DNA from 3 places in the Levilactobacillus sp. HBUAS70063 genome. Region 3 is predicted to be linked to each of the others. Evidence: predicted binding sites of a transcription regulator. Region 3 holds the regulator's gene; each other region holds the start of a gene.
What was found. The regulator Rex, encoded in region 3, represses fermentation and respiration genes when NADH is low (regulators of the CRP and FNR family bind a similar motif). The targets are predictions, from matches to a motif close to TTGTGAANTANTTCACAA.
Positions count from the first base shown of each region.

Region 1 (5,976 bases), on a different contig from region 3:
GCCGTCTAATTGGCCGTATTCGATGGACGGAACGGTCAGGTGGATATTTGATGCCTGATAGTAGTGAACGGCCTTAGACGTCAAATGACGCTTGAATACGAGGCGTAGGGCCAGCCACATCAACTTGAAAAAGTTAGGCTTCTCAATGACCACCAGGTGTAACTGATGGTCCTCAATCGTTGCGTTGGGCACAATCCCCACGCCACCGCCGAAGTAGGGGTGGTTGGTGGTCGTCACGAGAAAGGCATTGGGGTAGATGTCACGTTGATTGCCCACGTGGACGGTCAGCGTGAACCCCGTTTGGTTGTAATACACGTCCAGCGCAGATGCCAGGTAGGACAGTTTCCCCATGTGGTGCTTGTTTAGCCACACCTTGGCCTTGGATTGGTTGGCCTGCGAGATAATCGCGGCATCGAAGCCGATCCCCAGGTTGTTGGTAAAGACGCCGCGTTCCTGTTTGATGGTTTCGTCGTAGCTCCCAATATCGTAGGTCGTGGCGTGGGTACACTGGATGACCTGTTTCAGCGCGTCCTGCCACTTGAGGGCCATTCCGGCACCCCTGGCGAAGTCGTTGCCGGAACCAATCGGCAGGTAGGCGACCGGAATCGGATAGGTTCGGGGGTGTTTGGTGAGGCCGTTGATGGCTTCATGCAAGGTCCCATCGCCACCGACAGCGAGGACGACCCAATTTTGATGGGGGGCGTCCGGTAATTGTTTGGCAAATTGCTCGCTTAAAAGAATCGCATGGTTGGCGTATTCTGAAATGGCGAGCTCGTAGTCGACGTGGGCGTCATCGAGCTGTTGCTTGATTTCCGGCCACAAGACCTTGGCACGGCCACTCCCCGCGTGCTCGTTTAAGATGATATAGAACTGGACACTCACCATACTTCTCCTCTCAATTATTAATCCTCACTATTATAAACGAAATCGGTGAAACTGCCTAGTGATTCTAGCGGAACTTTCCGGAGTCCTAAAATTTGGCGTTCGTTTCGTCAGTTGAAGGGGGATTCAAGCCCAGCAAAAAAGGGATGTCTCGGGGGACATCCCTTCAAGCATAAGCTTACTTGGTCATAATAAACATCGGTAAAATCATCGGGTGACGTTCCGTCTTCGCAAAGAGGAAGTTCTGGAGATCATCGATGACCGCGTTCCGAATTGAAGCCTCGGTGGCCTTCGGATTACGCATCGCACGCCGAATCGTCTGGAACACGCGCCGGCGGCCTTCGTTGAGAAGTTCACCGGATTCACGCATGTAGACGAAGCCACGAGAGAGCAGGTCGGGGCCGGCCTTGATCTCTTGGTTCTTGAGATCGATGGTAGCGACCACGACGACCAAGCCTTCTTCGGAGAGCAGTTGCCGGTCGCGTAAGACCACGTTGCCAATGTCTCCGATGCCGGAACCGTCGATGTAAACATCGCCAGCGGTAAAGTGACCGGCAACCCGTGCGGAGTCCTGCGTTAGCGCCAGCACATCCCCATTTTGCAGGATGAAACTATGGTCTAACGGCACGCCACACTGCTCGGCCAACTCGGTATGAATCTTTAACATCCGGTATTCCCCGTGAATCGGCATGAAGAATTTCGGTTGCATCAGCCGCAGCATCAGCTTTTGTTCTTCTTGACCACCGTGACCGGAGGTGTGAATATTATTGACCTTACCGTGAATAACGTTGGCGCCGGCTTCTTCCAGCTCGTTGATGACCCGGTTCACGGAAATCGTGTTGCCGGGGATCGGGTTACTGGAGAAGACGACGGTGTCACCGGGTTGAATGGCAATCTGCCGGTGGGTTCCGTTGGCAATCCGTGAGAGGGCCGCCATGGGTTCACCCTGCGATCCGGTACAAAGAATCATGACCTTTTCGGCAGGGAGAGACCGGATGGTGTTGGCATCCACTAACGCCTCGTCAGGGATGTTCAGGTAACCCAGTTCGCGACCATTGACGATGGCAGCTTCCATGGAACGACCAAAGACAGCGATCTTCCGACCGTGAGCCAACGCGACTTCGCAAGCGGTCTCGATACGCGAGATGTTGGAAGCGAACGTGGCAAAGATGACCCGGCCTTCGACTTGGTCGAAAATCTTACGGATGGATTTGCCCACCCATTTTTCGGATTTCGTCCAGATCGGCCGTTCGGCGTTGGTACTATCTGACATCAGACAGAGCACGCCTTCAGCGCCCAGCTTGGCCATCTTTTGAAGATCAGGCGGCTGGTTGGTGACTGGTGTTAAGTCGAACTTATAGTCCCCGGTTTCCACAATCGTCCCAACCGGTGTGTGAACGGCGATTCCCAACGTATCGGGAATGGAGTGGGTCGTCCGGAAGAAGGTGACACTCATCTTACGGAATTTAAGCACAGTATCATCGTCAATTGCGTGTAATTCAGTCGATTTAAGTAATCCGTGTTCTTCAAGCTTGTTCTTAATCAATGCTAAGGCCAGCGGACCAGCATACACTGGGACGTTGAGGGCCTTCAATAAATACGGGATACCGCCGATATGGTCTTCGTGGCCGTGGGTAATCACTAGCGCCTTGATCTTGGCTTGGTTTTCAACGAGGTATTGGTAATCGGGGATGACATAGTCGATCCCTAATAATTCGTCTTCGGGAAACTTAATGCCGGCATCGATCAGGATGATTTCATCCTGGAACTGAATGCCGTACGTGTTCTTCCCGATTTCACCAAGTCCACCCACGCCAAAGATAGCGGTCTCGTTATTTTTGACGTTTAACTTGTTCATTCATTGAACTCCGTTAACTTGTAATTCGGATTCTGTTGCTCGTAAGCGAGCGTATTCCCTTCAATCGCTTCGATGAATTCGATATTGTGTTCCGTGTGTTCTTCTACTTGGGCCCGAGCTTCAACTTCGGTGTCCGCTTCCAAGTAAAGAGAATGGGTATCCTCGCGCTTAGGATTCCGCTTTTTATCGTTTTGGTAATAAACTTTATAAATCACTGACAAAACTCCTTTAACAAAATAATTTAACTCGTCAGTGTACCGGCGAGTCATTGGTCCATCCGAACTGCGGGTTGCTTACACAACAATTAGCACAATTTTAGCATAGTTTCAGGCGATTGTATAGAATTACCACTGGACGATAAAACATGCTATGATTAAGCTAACGCAAAGTGAACGGAGGAGACGCCATGGCATTAATAGTAGAGATCATCATTGGGATTATCATTGCCATTGTGATTTATGAAATGATTCACCGCACTATTGTCCAACGGGCCACGCGAATCGTTCGCCGATCTGCCCAGGATGAGACGGATGTGGCGGTCAAGGCGGCCCTCCAACGGCTGGTGAACGAAGACGTGTTGACCGAGCCGGAATGTCAGATTGAGGCGGCCGAAACGGTGGCCGACGTCTGGGGCCGGGGCGTCATGTCGTTTGAGTACAGTTTTCCCGCCGGCATGGATACGGAGCGCCGTTTACCGGAGTTGGAACGGGCCTTCAACCAAGCCTTGGCCAGCTTTAGTGCCGACCACGAGATTAAGTCGGTGGTTCAGGGGTCGGCCTTCGTGGTCAGTGACATCTGGGTCTACACGGGCGAACTCCATCTCGACGTAGCTTATCTGATGAATGAATCGACCGTGGAATATTTAAAAGATTTGAAAAAGTTAGACGATCCCGTGGTTAAGTAAGTAACCGAACTGAAAAGGGCCGCGTCACTTTCGCAGAAATTTGTGAAAGCGGCGCGGTCCTTTTGCAACGAATTACTCAATCATGATGGTATCTTCGGCCCGGCTGAACGGCTGGTCCTTGTCGATGTGGTCGTAGAACAACGTCCCGTGTAAGTGGTCGATCTCGTGTTGGCACACGATCGCGGGGTAGTTCTTCAGGCGAATCTGATGCTTTTCACCGTTGACGTCGAAATAACGCAGGGTGATCCGGTCGTGACGGGGCACGAAGCCCGGCACGTCCTTGTCCACGGAGAGGCAGCCCTCACCCTCGGTCAAGGCCCCCAACTGAACGGATTCGGAGACGATGACGGGGTTGATGATGACGTCGGTGAACGGTGACTTCCCGTTTTCTTCTGCCGGTGGCACCAGGACAGAGGCCATCTTCTTGGAGACGCCGACTTGGGGAGCGGCCAGGCCAACGCCGGCCCGCAGCCCATACTTCTTACATTGCTCAGGGTCTTGGGAGACCACTAAGTATTCCATTAAGTCCTTAGCGAGTTGTTGATCCTCTGCTGATAAGGGGAACGTGACTTCAGCCGCTTCCTTACGCAGTACGGGATCGCCATCTCTGACAATATCTTTCATGAGAAACAAGCGCATTACCTCCGCATTTAATTCATAATTACCACTTATTTTAACATATCACGCCGACAAAATGAAATGAAAGAAAACGGTTTCCATACATTAAAAATAGCGAAAGCTGAGAATCACAAGCATCGTCAAAGATTTTGCAGCAAACCTTTATTTCCGTTAATGAAAGGGCTTGCAACGGTTGTGAAAAAATGGTACTTTAGGGGTGTAGTCAGGAAACGCAACGTTAACTCACTCTTGTTAACAATTTCATATCAAGTGAAAGGAAAGTGTTACTTATGGCTAATGGAAGCAAACAGATTGTAGACTTTGCCAAAATCAAAGCTACGATGGCCGACCCATATAAGCACCCGGTGCAAGTCATTGACCGGGAAGGGAAGGTTGTTGATCCAGACACGTTGGCAAAATATTCAGATGACCAACTTGTTGACTTCATGAAGAAAATGGTTTGGGAGCGTACGTTACACGAACAAACAATGAACTTCTCCCGTCAGGGTCGCCTCGGATTCTATGCTCCAACTGCCGGTGAGGAAGCCAGTGAAATGGGAAGTGTCACAGCATTTAAAGAAAATGACTTCCTGTTACCTGCTTACCGTGATTTACCACAAATGATTCAACACGGTACAACTGTTGCAAAAGGTTTCTTATGGTCTAAGGGTCATGTTCAAGGCAATCAACATGAAAACCCGAACATGCTCTTCCCACAAATTATTATCGGTGCCCAATACGTTGAAACTGCCGGCGTTGCTTTGGGGATTAAGAAGAACGGCGACGAAGACCGCGTTGCCTTCGTCTACACCGGTGATGGTGGGACGTCACAAGGGGACTGGTATGAAGGGGTTAACTTCACCAGTGCCTTCCAAGCACCAGCCGTATTCTTCGTTCAAAACAATGGTTGGGCGATTTCCGTACCACGTAAGAAGCAAACCGGTGCCGAAACCTTAGCACAAAAGGCGGTTGCCATGGGGGTTCCTTCCGTTCAAGTTGACGGGATGGACATCGTGGCCGTTCACGAAGTTTCTAAAGCTGCCCGTGAATTTGCCGCTGCTGGCAATGGTCCAGTGGTAATTGAAACCTTAACTTACCGTTATGGTGCCCACTCTTCAGCCGGGGATGATCCATCGCGTTACCGGACGAAGGAAGAAGAAAAGCCTTGGTTCGATGCCGACCCATTGATTCGGATGCGGAAAGTCTTAACGGACAAGGGTCTGTGGTCACAAGATCAAGAAGACAAATTAGTCGACGAATACAAAGACGAATTTAAGGAAGCAATGAAGGAAGCGGAAGCAGCCCCAGCACAAAAGGTTTCCGACTTCCTGAAGTGGACTTACAATGTTCCTACTCCAGCGGTTAAGAAGCAAATTGCAGAATTCGAAGCAAAGGAGTCGAAGTAATCATGGCTAAAATGACGTATATTAAAGCGATCACTTCTGGTCTGGATCAAGTCTTAAACGATGATCCCAAGACTTTGATCTTCGGTGAAGATGTTGGTAAAAACGGTGGTGTCTTCCGGACCACGGTTGGTCTGCAAGACAAGTATGGTGAAGACCGGGTCTTCGATACCCCATTGGCTGAATCCGGAATCTTAGGTTTGGCAATCGGGTTATCCTTAACCGGTTGGCGGCCAATTCCAGAAATCCAATTCATGGGATTCACGTTCGAAGCCATGGATGGGATTGTTGGCCAGTTAGCCCGGGATCAC
Region 1 is NZ_JBANSM010000001.1:438,907-444,882, reverse strand. Features, by position in the region: gene V8I28_RS02170 (diacylglycerol/lipid kinase family protein) at 1-885, opposite strand, end outside; gene rnjA (ribonuclease J1) at 1,061-2,740, opposite strand; gene V8I28_RS02160 (DNA-directed RNA polymerase subunit epsilon) at 2,737-2,955, opposite strand; gene V8I28_RS02155 (hypothetical protein) at 3,147-3,644, shown strand; gene def (peptide deformylase) at 3,717-4,277, opposite strand; gene pdhA (pyruvate dehydrogenase (acetyl-transferring) E1 component subunit alpha) at 4,553-5,668, shown strand; gene V8I28_RS02140 (alpha-ketoacid dehydrogenase subunit beta) at 5,671-5,976, shown strand, end outside.
Region 1: pdhA (pyruvate dehydrogenase (acetyl-transferring) E1 component subunit alpha) is a predicted target of Rex. The motif match lies at 4,512-4,529, and genes of this name have one in related genera.

Region 2 (5,976 bases), on a different contig from region 3:
TGCGGGTACCTTAATCCCAGCAAGTTCGGCAATCTTTTGGGCCGACATCCCGGCAACGGGACCCTTAACGCCGCCTTCTGGCCGGAACATTGCGTCGGCTAAAGCTTTCTCGTCGCTCTTCTTAATGAAGAAGACGCCGCGAGCTTCCATTTCCTTCTTCACATCGTCGTAAATCTCTTGGTCAATCACGGCGCTGTTCTCGGAAGCACAAACCATCCCGTTATCAAACGTCTTCGATAAAACAATGTCGTAAACGGAACGCTTGATGTTGGCCGTCTTTTCAATGTAAGCCGGACCGTTACCAGGACCAACCCCTAAGGCTGGCTTCCCAGTGGAGTAAGCGGCCTTAACCATCCCAGGACCACCAGTAGCCAAGACGCTGGCCACCATTGGGTGATTCATCAATGCCGTCGTGGCTTCCAGGCTAGGCTTGTCGATCCATTGAATCACGCCTTCTGGGGCTCCTGCAGCAATCGCTGCATCCCGGACGACCTTGGCAGCCATCACGGAAGACTTCTGTGCTTGTGGGTGAAAGGCGAAGATGATTGGGTTCCGCGTCTTCACCGCAATCAAGGACTTGAACATTGCCGTTGACGTTGGGTTAGTCACGGGCGTCACCCCGGCTAAGATACCCAGGGGTTCGGCGACCGTAATCAATTGACGTTCACGGTCATCCTTGATGATGCCGACCGTCTTATCATGCTTGATTGAGTGCCAGATTTCTTCGGTGGCAAACATGTTCTTAACGGCCTTATCTTCCATCACACCACGACCGGTTTCTTCGTAAGCGGCCTTGGCCAATTCCATATGCTTGTCCAAACCAGCAATCGCCATTTGGTGAACGATGTGGTCAACTTTTTCTTGGGTAAAGTCATCCATGGCGCACAGAGCATCATGGGCTTTCGCGGTCAACCGGTCGATCATTTGGTCAACGGTTTCGCCGTTTTCTTGTTTTTTAGCTTTTGGGTTTTCTTTCACGTCTTTTAACATTCTTATGCCTCCATTTGAAAACATCTTGTTAAGTTATTCACGAGTTAAATCATATCACCTTTTTGAAATTCTGCAAGAGGTTTATGTTAAAAAAATCACAACTAGTTAGATTGGCAAACAAACCCACTGATAGCAAGGCTTACAGCCACGGCTAATGTAAGCGCATACACTTCACCAAAACTTTTTTAAAATTATTTTTATATGTATTTTAAATCACAACCAGTCCTTTCTTTTTCATTGCAATCGTTTACGTGGCGCGTAACGTTTGTCGTTGCCAAGCTTTTTTCACTTAACTTAACCGATTTTCGCCCGTCCGTTTGCAGACTATGCTAAAGTTAGCTTAGACGTGGTGTATCTGCGGCATTTCCCGCTGGAACACCACCCTACTTATTAATCGGAAAGCGTGATTTTTATGCGGCCTTGGGCTTTTTGGCGCGATGCCAACCATCACTTCTTTAGCCATTGGGGAAGCTACGTGACCCTCGTCTTCTTGACGAACCTCGTGGTCAGTTACATTGCCGTCCCCATCTTAACGTGGCTGACTTCGGCACTCATGCGATGGCAACACGTACCCTATATTTCTTACACCAACATCGGATCGCTTGTTCTTAATCATCCCCTCGCCATCGTGGGACTGCTTCTCATTCTCCTAGCAATCGTGACCCTAATTTACTGGCAATTTGCTTACTTATTACTGGGAATTACCAATATCCGCCACGGACGGCCACAGACCATGCTCGGCATTTTGGGGGATACCATTCGTAGTATTGCCGGCGCCTCCCCCAGTACCTTTCTTTTCTTTATTGTTTATTTTATTGTTCTCATGCCATTCGCGAGCGAACTCTTCACCACGCCCCTGCTCAACAAGGCTAAGATTCCCGCCTTTATCATCAGTTATCTCATGGATAACAACGTCTTCGCGGTCCTCCTCGGCATCTTCTACGTCGGCGCGGCCTACCTGGGCATTCGACTCATCGCTGTGCTTCCGCTGATGATGATCGACCACTACCACAGCCGCGAAGCCATTCGCCTCAGCTGGCAACGGACGCGCGGCCACTTCTGGAACTATTTCTTCAAAATTATCGTGACCTTAATCATGGTCAGCATTGCCGTGGCTTTCATCTACGCCGCCTTATACGTCGGCCAAGTCTTTTTCGACAAGACCCACGTGGCGTTGGTCGCGGCCACGATTAATCTATTTTTGATGGAAGTCATTACGGAATTTATTGTCTGCTACGCCACCGTGATCTTCATGATGGTGATTCTCAGTAGCCACGATATCCATCAGACCACACCATCCATGCTCTTTAGCTTCCGCGAACCGGCCAAGACTCGACTACGAACCCGCGCGTTGATTGTCAGCGGCCTCGTTGTCATTAGCGCCGCGCTGGTTGGATTCAACCTGATTTATCTCAACGGTCTGGCTATGAGCAAACCGTTGACCATTGCCCACCGGGGTGTGGATAACGGCAATGGCGTGCAGAACACGATTCCCGCCATGGTTAAGACCAGTCGGGAGAAGCCGGACTACGTGGAAATGGACATCCGAATGACCAAGGACCATCAATTCGTGGTCATGCACGATGGCAACCTAAAGGCCCTCGCTGGCATCAATCGCAAGGTCTCCTCGTTGACTCTCAAGCAACTCACCCACATCACCGTGACCGAAAATGGCTACCAGGCCAAGATTCCTAGCTTTAACCACTACCTCAATTCGGCCATCCAACATCATCAGAAACTCCTCATCGAGATTAAAACTGGCGGAGCCGACACGAAGGACTTGCCGGAGCGGTTCTACCGGCAGTTTGGTGCCCGCATCCTGGCCAATCACGAACAGGTGCATACGTTAAGCTACACCATCATGAACCGACTGAAGAAAGAACATCCCGAGTTGTTCGTCAGCTATATTCTGCCGTACAACCTCACCTTCCCCCACACACGGGCCAACGCCTACACCATGGAGGAAACCACGCTCAACGACACCTTCATCGAGCAGGCCGACCGGGAACACAAGAAGGTTTACGCCTGGGACATCGATGATATAACCACCATGGACCAGATGATGTTTATCGGCGTCAACGGGGTCATCACCAACAATCTTCACCTGATTCAACAGGAAATCAAAGACAACACGGACCACCCGAGCTACGCCAACCTGCTTCTGACCTTTATGAATGACTTAACGTTGGAAACGCAGACGCAATAGATTTCGATTTAAAGATTGAAAGTAGAATTAATGCGCTTATTCTCACAACGATGGTGTTCTGCCCACTAAAATTAGTGAAGCCAGGAGCCTGCGCCTGCCAGGGGTTCCGCCTGCTGTGGGGGACACCTCAATTTCAATTAAAAAACGCGCCAACACTTTTTTCGTGTTGACGCGTTTTCTCTATTGCTTTAACCCTATTTCTTTTCAATCTTACGAATCGGCCGCTTGATCAAGTGCAGCAATTTCTCGGACTGCAGGCGTGCGACCACGGCGTCTACCGCGACCTGCATGAGCTTTTCGTTGAGATCCTTGGCCGCCGGTTGGACCTGTTCTTCACCCAAATGGTGCAGGCGGTTCTCCAGCTGACCAATGAAGTTGTCGTAGGCTTGTTTGGGATAGTCGCCGGCCGTAATCTGGTCGATGCCCGAACGCACCGTATCCGTTTGGAACATGGGTTTCAGGAGGCTGATCATCAAAATATCCGTCAGCTGCATGGTTTGATACTTCTTCTTGACGGGCGCCAAAATGACATGGTGCTTCACATAGTTATTAATCATCGCTGGTGTGATGGTATCGATACCCAATGGCCCGAGAATGTCATTGATTAGTGCGGTCACCTGGTCCATGTAGAGGTCAAACTTCGGTAAGTCATCCCATCGTGGCAACTTTGCCTTGTGCATCTGATTTTCCCAACGGGTGTATTGATTATAATCAGCCATATTTCTTCCCTACCCTTCCATTTCTAACTTTCATTATAGCATATTACCTAGTGGTAGCGACTAGATACGACCAATTAACGCGATCTCAGCTAGCGCCATGATGAGTAACGGTTGGCCGGGTGATGGTTCGCTCGTTTCACAACTAAGTCACTATGCTATTGGCCGCGACCCTTAACGCCACCGAATTCGACTCAGGATTCGTTTACCCAGGATTTCCTGGACCAGGATGAAGACCGGCTGGACGCTGACCATGAGTGGCAGATAAATCAGCGCTAATTTCCAATTAATCAGGCTAACCAGTGAAAAGATTGGCCCCAGCAACAGGAAGATGACCGCAAATAAACCGGCCATTAAGGCGATCAGGCCAATCTTGAAGCGGTTGAGTGGCCGCGCCACCATGATCAGGGCGTTGAGGCTAATTAACCCCGTCATCAAGACACTCAACGTCGACGTGGTCGCAAAGCTGAGGTTAAATTGCGTGCCCAACCCCATAATCACCAGGATATACCCGACGACACAGACGGCGGCTGGCGCGGCAATTTCCATGACTTGCTTCATGAATCGATCGGCAATTCGCGCGTAGTTGGGCTGCAGGGCCAGAAAGAAGGTCGGAATCCCGACCATCAACGACGAAATCGGCGTTAACTGGATGGGTTCAAAGGGATAGCTCCGACTCATGAAGATAAAAATCAGCGTTAAGGTCACGGAATACATGGTCTTAATCAGGTACAACGAGGCCACCCGTTCGATGTTATTAATGACTCGGCGCCCCTCATTTAAGACGTTAATCATCGCATCGAAGTTCGAATCAACCAGGACGAAGTCGGCAAGACTCTTGGTGGCCTCACTTCCGGAAGCCATGGCAATACTACAATCCGACTGGCGTAACGCGAGCAGGTCATTGACCCCATCCCCCGTCATCGCCACGGTGTGCCCGGCCGTCTGGTAAGCCTTAATCAGCCCCTGCTTTTGCTGCGGCGTGACTCGGCCAAAGACGTTGTAATTAGCCACCAGGTGGTCGTAATCGGGTTCGGCCCCCACCTGACTCATGTCTACCAACTGCTTGGCCCCGACGATACCCGCCCGATCGGCGATACTAGCCACCGTAACCGGATTATCACCGGAAATGACCTTCAAGGCCACGTCCTGATTGGCGAAGAAATTAAAGGTATCTTGCGCCCGGGGTCGCAATTCGTCGGTAATCAGAATTAAACCCATGGCCTGCGGGGCGGTGGGCTTGGGCGTCGTTAACGCGGCAACCTTGGCTAACAGGAGAACCCGGTAGCCTTGGGCCGCCAACGTTTGAATCCGTCGTTGGACCGCGGCGGGCACCGTGTCAAAAATAAACTCCGGCGCCCCCATAACGTAGGCCCCGTCCGCGAGTTGGGCACCGCTCCATTTACGACCGGACGAGAACGGCAAGACCGTCGACGATGCCACGGTGGGTGTCCCCAAGGCGTTTCTCACGGCCGTGGCGGTCTCATTATCATCGCCCGTGGCGGCAACCAACTGCGCCAACACCGCTTTTAACCGTTCCGGCGACTGGTCGCCCACGCCTTCCACGCTCTCTAACACCAGCTTACCGTTCGTAATCGTCCCGGTCTTGTCCAAACAGAGCACGTCAACACGCGCCAGGGCCTCGATGGCCGGTAACTCCCGTACCAGGACATGGCGCCGACCGAGGGTGAACGCCCCAGCGGCCAGGGCCACCGAGGTCAATAAAACCAGCCCTTCCGGAATCATCCCCACCATCGAGGCTACGGTTCCTAGGATGGCACGGTTCTGATCCTGTCCGCGCATTAGAGACGAGATGAACAGCCCCGCCCCCAGCGGAATAATGGCAAACGTGAGCACCTTGATAATGCGATTAATGATGATGAGCAACTGACTGGCAGACCGGCGTTTTTGCTTGGCCGAGTGGGCTAACTGCTTCACGAAGCTGCTGCTACCGACCTTCGTGGCCTGAACCACCGCCTTGCCCCCTAAGATGACGCTACCGGAGACCAGCTGATCGGCCGTGTTCTTCACGATCGGCGTGGATTCCCCGGTAATCTGGGATTC
Region 2 is NZ_JBANSM010000005.1:196,810-202,785, forward strand. Features, by position in the region: gene adhE (bifunctional acetaldehyde-CoA/alcohol dehydrogenase) at 1-990, opposite strand, end outside; gene V8I28_RS09405 (glycerophosphodiester phosphodiesterase) at 1,403-3,196, shown strand; gene V8I28_RS09410 (DUF1836 domain-containing protein) at 3,391-3,915, opposite strand; gene V8I28_RS09415 (cation-translocating P-type ATPase) at 4,087-5,976, opposite strand, start outside.
Region 2: adhE (bifunctional acetaldehyde-CoA/alcohol dehydrogenase) is a predicted target of Rex. The motif match lies at 1,074-1,091, and genes of this name have one in related genera.

Region 3 (5,976 bases):
ATGGCTTCACCAATCTTAGTGAACAGAACCTCATCGTGCCGGTACCCCTTAATTTTACTTTCATTCAAAAAGGCCCCCAAAACCAAACCGGTTTTGGGGGCCTTTCGGAACTACTCTTTCAAGTGGTAGTTATAAGTCGAAACAATAATATTTTCTCGTGAATTCAAAGTCGTCCGTAAGCGCAGCGCCGTTTGGTTATGCAGGACGTTTTGCCAAGGATGGCGCGGAACGAATTGTGGAACCAATACCGTGGTAGTAAAGTTCCGTTCGGCCGCCCGCTTAGCAATCACGTCACAAAACCGCAGCGTCGGGGTTGCGATCGACCGGTAGGAGGAGTGAATATCCACGAACCGAATGTCCGGAAATTCCTCTTTAAATTCCTGCGCCGTCTTGTGTTCCTTCTCTGGATTCTCGTCGAAGGACACGTGCATGGCGATGACGTAATCCCCAATGGACCGGGCGTAATTGATGGCGCCGGCCGTTACCCGGGTGATGTTGCTGACCAGCACGATGACGGTCGCCCCATCGTACTCGTGCATGTCGGCCTTCGTCTTGGCCGCCACCCGCAGCTGCCGCGCCACCTTCTTGTAATGCTGGTGAATACGATAAAACAGCAAGAGCAACAGCGGCATGATGATGAGGTATGGCCACACGTTGGCGAAGTGCAAGAACAGCAGGAAGATGACCAGGACCACGGAAATCAGGGCCCCAATCAGATTGATGAAGGCCTTGCCCAGCCAGAACCCTTCGCGCGTCCGGAACCAGTGAATAATCATCCCGGATTGCGATAACGTAAATGGCACGAACACACCGACCGCGTACAGTGGAATCAACAGCGTCGTTTGCCCGTGGAAGATGAAGATCAGGACAATGGCCCCGACCGCCAAGGAAATAATCCCGTTGGAGTAACCGAGACGGTCCCCCCGGTCCAGGTAAGCGTGTGGTAGGAATTTATCCTTCGCCAGGTTGTAGGCCAGAATCGGAAAGGCCGAAAACCCGGTATTGGCCGCAACGGCTAAAATCAAAGCCGTGGACAATTGTAGCAAATAGTAGATAACCCCATGGCCAAAAACGCCGACCCCAATCTGGGAAAGCACCGTTTGGCTTGCCTCGGGCCGAATCCCCATGTAATAACTGAGGAAGGTAATCCCGCCGAAGAAGATGGCCAGGATCGTTGCCATAATGGCCAACGTCGCCGCGGCATTGTGACTCTTCGGTTTCTTAAAGTTTGGCACGGCATTACTGATGGCTTCCACCCCAGTCAGGGAAGAAGACCCGGACGAGAACGCCCGGAAGAACAGCAACAGCGTCATCCCGGAGACCGAACCGCCCAGTCGTGCCGAGGCGTGATACGTGATGCTCCCGGTCACGATGTTGTAAAAGCCCACACCAATCATGACCACAATCATCAGGATGAAGAAGTACACGGGACCGGTCAGAAAGGACGCCGACTCTCGCATTCCCCGTAAATTAAGCAACATAATGCCGATAACGATCAGCACCGAAACCAACACTGAATAAGGCGACAACGCCGGAATTGCCGAGGTAATCGCCTCGGTCCCAGACGTCGTTGAAACGGCCACGGTCAGCATATAATCAACCAACAGCGATCCCCCGGCGACTAAACCGGCCGACTGTCCCCAGTTGGTGCTAGCAACCACGTAGGCGCCACCACCTGTCGGATAGGCATGGATGATCTGTTGATAAGAAAGCGTGATCGCAAACAACAGGACCAGAACCAGCGCGGCAACCCACAATTGATACATCAAGGCCGCTGCGGACAAGGTAATCAGAACTGTCGTAATTTGCTCAGTACCATAAGCCACGGAGGACAGTGCGTCAGATGACAGCAAGGCCAGCGCCTTAAATTTCGTTAACGCCTGGCCACCTTCGTCCATGGTCTTTAGGGGTTTCCCAATCAAAACCCGCTTTAAATAACGCCACATGACTACTTACTCCTTATCTCCATAAATAATGAAAACGGGCTCGCACCCGCCTAAAAAGTCTTTATTAATCGTTCCAATTTCAAACGCAAACGTAATTCTACTACAACTAGCTCCACAATACCACTCTTGTTCAGCATAGCAACTAAGAAAACTGGCCATGACGACGTAACCGCCAATTATCGGCAATTCACCGTTGCCAGTCTATGGCAGAAGAAAGCGCTTCACGTTTTAAATGAGCCGTTGATAAATTTTATGCCGCTACCGACTGGTCACCGCTCTGCCCAGGTGCTCCCCAAGGACCAGCATAGCCTGGCCGAAGCACATGGCCGTTTAACCATCCCTAGGCGGTCGTAGTGGGCCTTCTCCCGTGCTCCCAGGTGAAGAGACCCGTGCTCAAAACGACTTGTCTGACGGCCATATTTAGCCAACTAGGTGCAACCACAAAAAAGCCAATCGGCGCACCGATTGGCTTTTTTAATCCACTAGCAAGCTAGCGATTCAGTTTTTACATCATGCCGCCCATGCCTGCAGGGTTAGCAGGTGCAGCGGGTGCTGGGTTGTCTTCAGGCTTGTCAGCCACAACGGCTTCGGTCGTCAACAACAGAGCGGATACGGATGCGGCGTTTTGCAGAGCAGAACGGGTAACCTTAGTTGGGTCGGTGATACCGGCCTTAACCATGTCTTCGTATTGGCCGTCAGCGGCGTTGTAACCGATGCCTTCCTTTTCACCCTTCAGGTGTTCAACGACAACGGAGCCTTCAACACCAGCGTTTTCAGCGATTTGACGAACGGGTTCTTCCAGGGCACGGAGAACGATGTTAACCCCGGTCTGTTCGTCGCCTTCTGCCTTGACAGCGGCAACGTCCTTGATCACGTTGATCAAAGCAGTTCCACCACCAGCAACGAAGCCTTCTTCAACAGCGGCACGCGTTGCGTTCAAGGCATCTTCAATGCGGTACTTCCGTTCTTTCAATTCAGTTTCGGTTGCGGCACCGACCCGAACAACGGCAACCCCGCCGGCTAACTTAGCCAAACGTTCCTTCAACTTGTCACGGTCGAAGTCAGAAGTCGTTTCTTCGATTTGGCCCTTGATTTCAGCAACCCGGTTAGCGATTTGATCCTTGGCACCAGCACCTTCAACCACAGTGGTGTTGTCCTTAGTCACGTTAACCTTTTGGGCTTGACCTAATTGATCAATCGTGGTGTCCTTCAAGTTAAGACCCAAGTCATCAGTGATGACCGTCCCACCAGTCAGAACCGCGATGTCTTGCAAGGTTGCCTTCCGACGGTCACCAAAGCCAGGTGCCTTAACAGCAACCACGTTGAAGGTCCCACGCATCTTGTTCAGAACCAACGTTGGCAAAGCTTCACCGGTAATGTCATCGGCGATGATCAACAATGAACGGCTTTGTTCAACAACGGATTGCAGTAATGGTAAGATATCTTGGATGTTGGCAATCTTTTTGTCGGTAATCAAGATGTAAGGGTTGTCCAAGTTGGCTTCCATCTTGTCGTTGTCGGTAACCATGTATTGTGACATGTAGCCACGGTCGAATTGCATCCCTTCAACCACGTCCAAGCTGGTGTCAACACCACGGGATTCTTCAATGGTGATAACCCCATCGTTACCAACCTTTTCCATGGCATCGGCAATTAACTTACCGGTTTCTTCGCTAGCTGATGAAATAGAAGCGATTTGGGCGATGTCGTCCTTGGTCTTGACGTCATGTGACATCTTGTGTAAACCATCAACGGCGGCCTTCGTTGCCTTTTCAATCCCACGACGGATGCCGACAGGGTTGGCACCGGCCGTGACGTTCTTCATGCCTTCGTTAACGATGGCTTGCGTCAATACCGTAGCAGTGGTGGTCCCATCACCGGCGATATCGTTGGTCTTAGAAGCAACTTCAGAAACCAACTTAGCTCCCATGTTTTCGAAGTGGTCGTCAAGTTCGATGGACTTCGCGATCGTTACCCCATCATTCGTGATGGTTGGGTTGCCGTAGCTTTGTTCCAAAACAACGTTACGTCCCTTAGGTCCCAGGGTGGTCTTCACCGTATCAGCTAACTTATCAACACCGGCAAGCATCTTGCTACGGGCGTCTTCAGAAAATTTCAATTCTTTAGCCATTTTATTCATTCACCTCATACTAAAATTTTTGAATTATTTGGATAGTCTTCTTAGTGGGAAAAGCTTAGTCAACGATAGCGACTAAGTCCTTTTCGTGTAAAACAAGGTAAGTGGTGTCTTGGTACTTAACTTCAGTCCCGGCATACTTATCAAACAATACCTTGTCGCCAACCTTAACAGTTGGGGCTACCTTTTCGCCATTGTCTAACACACGGCCATCACCGACAGCAACAACGTTTGCCGTTTGTGGCTTTTCTTGAGCGTTACTTGCGAGCACAATGCCGCCAACCGTGGTTTCTTCTTCTTCTGGTTGATCCAAAATGACGCGGTCTCCTAATGGTTTTAACACTTGAATCCCTCCAATAAACTTACTTTTAGCACTATTAGCACTTGACTAACATAAGTGCTAATCAACAATATCTAATATATGGTTTTTCCCTATAAAAATCAAGGAATTTGACAAACAAATTCACGGTCCCACCCCCGCCACCGGCACATCGCCTAGAGTTCCAGGCTTTCCAGCTCATTGAGGTGAATAATCAGGCAACCACCCCGCCCCCAACTTGGGGCCAAAAAAAATCGCAACCCCGGAGGATTACGATTCAAACGTTAACTTAAATTATTGTAGTGTTCCAGGAAGTAAATCAACGTCTGGAGTTCGTTGGTCAAGTCCACATTCTGAACGCGAACGCCCTTGGGCACCGTGATTCGCAGCGGCGTGAAGTTTAAGATCCCTTTGACCCCGCCAGACACGGCCTCATCGGTAACCTCTTGGGCCACTTGTGAGGGAACGGTCAAGATGGCCACTTCAATCTGCTGTTCTTCCAATTGTGTCCGTAGATCCGTCATCGGATAGATGGGCACCCCACTTTGAATCGTGTTGGCAATCTCTTGCTTCACGTCAAAGGCCGCACTGATACGGACGTTACTGTCTTGGTGGAAATTAAAGTTCAGGAGCGCATGTCCTAAATTCCCGACCCCGATCAGGGCGACGCTGGTCAGGCGGTCCTGGTTCAAAATCTTCTTAAAGAACTTGATTAAGCTCTCAACGTCATACCCATAACCCCGTTTACCCAGGGCGCCAAAGTATGAGAAGTCCCGCCGAATTGTTGCGGAATCAACCTTAACGGCTTCGGACAATTCGGTCGAAGACACCCGGGTCTTATCGGCGTCTAGCAAAATATTGAGATAGCGATAATAGATCGGCAAGCGTTTGGCTGTCGCCCGCGGAATTTTTTGTTCTGTCAAAAACGAGACCTCCTAAAAGAAACCGGCTACCGTTCACAAGCGATAGCCTCATATTTAAATAATTGTCTGGATTGTGAAATCAACTTTCTTATAGATTATAGCATAACCGTTCATCTTGTGAAAGAATTTGCAAGTTTTTTTCACAATTTATTTGGTTATTTCGGTCTTCCGATAGAATATGCTAAAATAGTGATTGGACAATCACGCGAGCCGGCAGAGTCGGCAACGCCGGCCCTCGCTGGAATTACTCACCGGCGGTTGCTCCCGTTAATGCGGCCAGAATTGCCGCGATGGGTCCGATAAATTTAATCAATAAACTAAACAAATTGTGGGATGTCCTTTTTCACGACAGTCGGCAATTGAAATAACCTAAAAGTAACGTCCCTTCACTTTTAAGCCATCACAACAAAGGAGGTTGGTTTACCGTGATTCTTTTACAAGTTCAGCAGGTTACGCGGCGTTTCGGCGCCAGTGTCCTCTTCGAAAACGTCAGCATGGACGTGCCCGAACACGGTCGCGTGGCCCTCGTCGGCCGCAACGGCGCGGGTAAATCTACCCTATTAAAAATGATTGCCGGTGAAACGGCGCCCGATGTCGGTCAGATTACCACTAAGCGTGGGCTGACCATGGGGTATCAAGCTCAGAATGCCG
Region 3 is NZ_JBANSM010000004.1:113,264-119,239, reverse strand. Features, by position in the region: gene V8I28_RS07395 (APC family permease) at 111-1,946, opposite strand; gene groL (chaperonin GroEL) at 2,452-4,077, opposite strand; gene groES (co-chaperone GroES) at 4,142-4,426, opposite strand; gene V8I28_RS07380 (redox-sensing transcriptional repressor Rex) at 4,687-5,325, opposite strand; gene V8I28_RS07375 (ABC-F family ATP-binding cassette domain-containing protein) at 5,751-5,976, shown strand, end outside.